DNA from 2 places in the Sphingomonas taxi genome. Region 1 is predicted to be linked to the other one. Evidence: riboswitches for the same ligand, from Rfam matches in the RefSeq annotation. Region 1 holds a riboswitch; the other holds the start of a gene.
What was found. Region 1 has a riboswitch for glycine ahead of MC45_RS17740 (L-serine ammonia-lyase). Riboswitches for the same ligand answer to the same signal wherever they lie in the genome.
Positions count from the first base shown of each region.

Region 2: it holds a riboswitch for glycine, as region 1 does, so the genes downstream of both, gcvT (glycine cleavage system aminomethyltransferase GcvT) here and MC45_RS17740 (L-serine ammonia-lyase) in region 1, are expected to answer to the same signal.

Region 1 is NZ_CP009572.1:38,121-40,508, reverse strand. Features, by position in the region: gene MC45_RS17740 (L-serine ammonia-lyase) at 170-1,585, opposite strand; glycine riboswitch at 1,691-1,780, opposite strand; gene MC45_RS17735 (replication initiator protein A) at 2,132-2,388, shown strand, end outside.
Region 2 is NZ_CP009571.1:1,261,643-1,264,030, reverse strand. Features, by position in the region: gene ispH (4-hydroxy-3-methylbut-2-enyl diphosphate reductase) at 1-243, opposite strand, end outside; gene MC45_RS05625 (hypothetical protein) at 413-1,048, shown strand; glycine riboswitch at 1,148-1,240, shown strand; glycine riboswitch at 1,241-1,346, shown strand; gene gcvT (glycine cleavage system aminomethyltransferase GcvT) at 1,405-2,388, shown strand, end outside.

The sequences.
Region 1 (2,388 bases):
GCTTGTGCCTAGCTGCAAAGAGTTAACAGGCACATCTAGGCTACGACATGTCGCCGTGTCGACATGTCGGATTGCATAGGGATCGACGATTAGGTTTGTCGATGTGCATTCCGCTCAAGTCATGCCACGCTTGGATATAGGGCTGTCGACACGCCGACACCCCGACACGTCAACATTCTACCACGTTGACGGCGAGGCCGCCGAGGCTCGTCTCCTTGTATTTCGAGCGCATGTCCTCGCCGGTCTGGCGCATCGTCTCGATCACCGCGTCGAGGCTGACGACGTGGCTGCCGTCGCCGCGCAGCGCGAGATAGGCGGCGTTGATCGCCTTCACCGCGCCCATCGTGTTGCGCTCGATGCACGGGATTTGCACCAGCCCGCCAATCGGGTCGCAGGTGAGGCCGAGATTGTGCTCCATGCCGATCTCGGCGGCATTCTCGATCTGGCGGTTGCTGCCGCCGAGCACCGCGGCGAGCGCGCCCGCCGCCATCGAACAGGCGACCCCCACCTCCCCCTGGCACCCCATTTCGGCGGCCGAGATCGACGCGCGCTTCTTGTAGAGCATGCCGATCGCCGCGGCGGTAAGCAGGAAACGGCGCGCGCCCTCGTCGTCGGCGCCCTCGATCAGCGTCTCGTAGAAGCGCAGCACCGCGGGCAGCACGCCGGCCGCACCGTTGGTCGGCGCGGTGACCACCCGGCCGCCGGCGGCATTCTCTTCGTTGACCGCGAGCGCCCACAGGCTGACCCATTCGAACACCTCGGCGGGGTTGCGACCGGGGGTGTCGCCGGTGAGGCCCTGCTGGATCGCGCGGGCGCGGCGCCGCACCTTGAGGCCGCCGGGCAATATGCCCTCCTGCGCGATGCCGCGGTCAATGCACGCGCTCATCGCGGCGCGGACCGCGTCGAGGAAGGCGTCGGTCTCCGTGGGGCTGCGCCACGCCTCCTCATTGGCGCGGACGAGCTCGGCGATCGACAGGCCGGTGGCATCGCCGAGCACGAGCAGATCGGCGCCCGAGCCGAACGGATGACGCACCGCGACGTTGCCCGCGGCGAGCCGTTCGCCCTTGCGCAGGATCGCGCCGCCCCCGATCGAGAAATAGGTCTCGGCATAGGTCGCGCCGTCGGCATAGCGGGCGGTGAAGGTCATGCCGTTGGGATGTTCGGGCAGAAAGTCGCGCGGGTGGAAGACGACGTCGTCGGGCGTGAAGGCGATAGCGTGGCGGCCAGCGAGGGTCAGCCGCCGGTTGCCGCGGATATCGGCGAGGATCGCCGGCGCGGCATCGGGATCGAGCCGCTCGGGCTCCCAGCCGGCGAGGCCGAGGATGGTCGCGGTGTCGGTGGCATGGCCGCGCCCGGTGAGCGCGAGACTGCCGTAGAGGTCGCAGGTGACGCCGACCGGAGCCCCCTGCCCTATCCCCTGCCCCGCGCCCTGTCCGAGCGCGCGCTGCCCGAAGTCGAAGGCGGCGCGCATCGGACCGACGGTATGCGAGCTCGACGGGCCGATGCCGATCGTGAACAATTCGGCGACGCTGATCGGGCGATCGAGGTTGCGGTCGAGCGGCGCGGTGACGGGATCGGTGTGCATGCGGTCCTTCCGCCGGTCGCTGCCGGCCTGCATGCCCCATCTGTCCCTTGCGCCTGAGATCATTATCCCGTCGGCGGGCACCGGCTGGCGCCACTCTCCAGATGTCGTCGTCGATCGGTCCTTCTGCCTGAGAGTTTCCGGGGCGGTTGCTCCTTCGGCGCCGGGGCCAGCCCGGTCTCTCCCTGATCGACGTCGCGGACGGTATCATCGCCCCGCCACCGGTCAAGGGCACCGCACGCGCCCGTTCCATCTTGTCGAGCTATCGACATGTCGACAGATCGACCTCGTGGCGTCTGGCCCCGCAAAGATTTGAAGGACTTGGCAGTGCAAGGTCGAGGCATAGACATGTCGACAATCAGACGCGTCGTACGGCGCATGCTGGGCGCGGCGCCTGCTCCTGCCGGAGCCAGCCATGGGCCGGCGAGACCCGCTGCTCGTCCCTCATTTCCTACTCGAAAGCACGAATGGGACGGCGTCCAAGCCCATTTTCCCTCGGGAATCCCGTGTGGGGTGCCAAAAGTTCGTGCTTTCGAGTAGGAAATGAACATGGCCCGTTCCCCTGCCCCGACCCGCCCGTCCGCCAGCGCCGGTACCGTGCCGCACCGCGACCTGTTCACGCTCGACAGCCCGCTGCACGGCGAGATCCGCGGCGAGCGGTCGCTGATGGCCTTTCCCTTCTTCGCGCTGTCCAAGAACGCCTGGATGAAGCCGCTGACCTACGATCACGCCACCGTGTCGATCGAGGTGCGCCCCTCGGCGAGCGGCGTCGCGACGATCTACGACAAGGAGATCGTGCTCTATAT
Region 2 (2,388 bases), on a different replicon from region 1:
CGGCGCGCCGTCGGGCACCTGGTCGAGCTCCTCGACGAACACCGCGCCCTGCGCCTTCAGCGTGTCGACGACGAACTTGTTGTGGACGATCTCGTGGCGGACGTAGACGGGCGCGCCGTGCTTCTCGATCGCGAGTTCGACGATGCGGATCGCGCGGTCGACGCCGGCGCAGAAGCCGCGCGGTGCGGCGATCAGCAGTTCGAGGACGGGCTTGCCGCCGTCCGCGGGGAATTGGGAGGCCATGCCGGCGGTTCTACGCGATTGGTGCGGCGCACGGAAGTACGCGATTGGCTCACCGCGCGGAAGTACGCGATTGCTTGCACGCGGGAAAGCCGGTTCCTATGGTGCGCCGCGCATCGCCCGGGTTCTCCGGCGGCGCATCACTGTCCGTTCGACAAAGGTACGCGTCCTCGTGAAAACCCCGGCTTTAGGCCTGTCCGCCCTCGCGCTGATCCTCTCGGGCTGCGCCAGCAAGGGCGAGATCGTCGAAGGCGGCATCTCCGCCGTGCGCTCCGCCTGCCCGACGGTCGGCGTCGCCGCCGGTACCGGCGACATCACCCTGTTCGATCCTGCGACGAGCCGCGACGCGAGCGCGATCGACGTCGTCGCCAGCATGACCAACGTGCGCGGCGCCTGCAACGACGCCGGCGAGCAGATCGCCACCAGCGTCACCTTCGACGTGCTCGCGCGGCGGACGCGGACCGAGGGCCCGCGCGACGTGGTGCTGCCTTATTATATCGCGATCGTCCGCGGCGGCTCGGCGGTGACCGCCAAGCGCAAGGGGCAGATCACGGTGCATTTCGACGCCGGGCAGGCGCGCGCGCAGGCGCAGGGCACCGCCTCGACGCAGATCGCGCGGGCGGCGGCGACCTTGCCCGACGAGGTGCGCAACCAGCTCACCCGCAAGCGCAAGGCGGGCGACGAGGATGCCGCGACCGATCCGCTGGCGCGGCCGGAGGTGCGCTCCGCGGTGCTGCGCGCGACCTTCGAGGCGCTGGTCGGCTTCCAGCTCACTGACGACCAGCTGAAGTATAACGCGCAACGCTGATTCTCATCCCTTCCCGCGCAGGGAGGGGAGGGCGTTTCCGCATTGACTAAGGCCCCGCCGCCCGTCACAGCACCACGCGTCGATGCCGGGCGACCGGCATGGGCGGGCGCGGGAGAGAGCCTCTTCACAAGGAGGCCGCCGAAGGAGCAACCACCCCGGAATCTCTCAGGCAAACGGGACCGCGCGCTGCCTTATCGACACTCTGGAAAGCGTTCCTTTGAGGAGCCACCGAAGGGGTAAGCCCGCCGCGCCACGCGCCGGGTCAAAGCTCTCAGGTCACCGTGACAGAGGGGGTATGACGGATCGATTGCGGCCCCGTGCCGTCTTTGGTCCCGTGCCTTTCTTGGAGACGGTTGATGAGCGATTCGCTGCCAGACACCTTGCCCGACCCGCTCGACGACCTCGACGGCGACGAGCCCGCAATCCAGCTGCTGCCGCTCGACGGCTGGCACCGCGCCCGCGGTGGCCGCATGGTGCCGTTCGCCGGCTATGAAATGCCCGTCCAATATGAGGGCATCATGGCCGAGCATCTGTGGACGCGCGACTCCGCCGGCCTGTTCGACGTCAGCCATATGGGCCAGGTCGGCTTCACCGGCGACGGGCTCGACGCCGCCGGCGTCGCCAGGGCGCTCGAAGCGGTGCTGCCGGGCGATATCGCCGGGCTCGCGCCGACCAAGATCCGCTATTCGCTGCTGCTCAACGACGAGGGCGGCATCCTCGACGATCTGATGGCCACGACGCTGCCCGCCGAGGGCGCGCATCCGTTCGGCGCGGCGAGCCATTACGTCGTCGTCAACGGCGCGACCAAATATGACGATCTCGCCTATCTGCTCGACGTGCTGCCCGACGATCTGACGATGAACCTTATGGAAGATCAGGCCTTGCTCGCGGTGCAGGGACCCAAGGCGGTCGCTGCCGTGTCGCGCTTGATCCCCGGCGTCGAGGATCTCGTGTTCATGACCGCGGGCGCGTTCGACTGGAACGGCCATGCGCTGTGGATCAGCCGTTCAGGCTATACCGGCGAGGACGGCGTCGAGATTTCGATCCCCGCCGAGGCCGCCGCCGATTTCGCCGATGCGATCTGCGCCGAGCCCGAGGTCAAGTCGATCGGCCTCGGCGCGCGCGATTCGCTGCGGCTCGAGGCCGGACTGCCGCTCTACGGCCACGATCTCGATCCCGAGACGACGCCGGTGATGGCCGACCTCGGCTTCGCTCTGTCCAAGCGCCGCCGCGAGGCCGCCGATTTCGCCGGCGCCGCGCGCATCCTTGCCGAGCGCACCGACGGTCCCGCGGTCAAGCGCGTCGGCCTGTCGGTCGAGGGCCGCCAGCCGGTGCGCGAG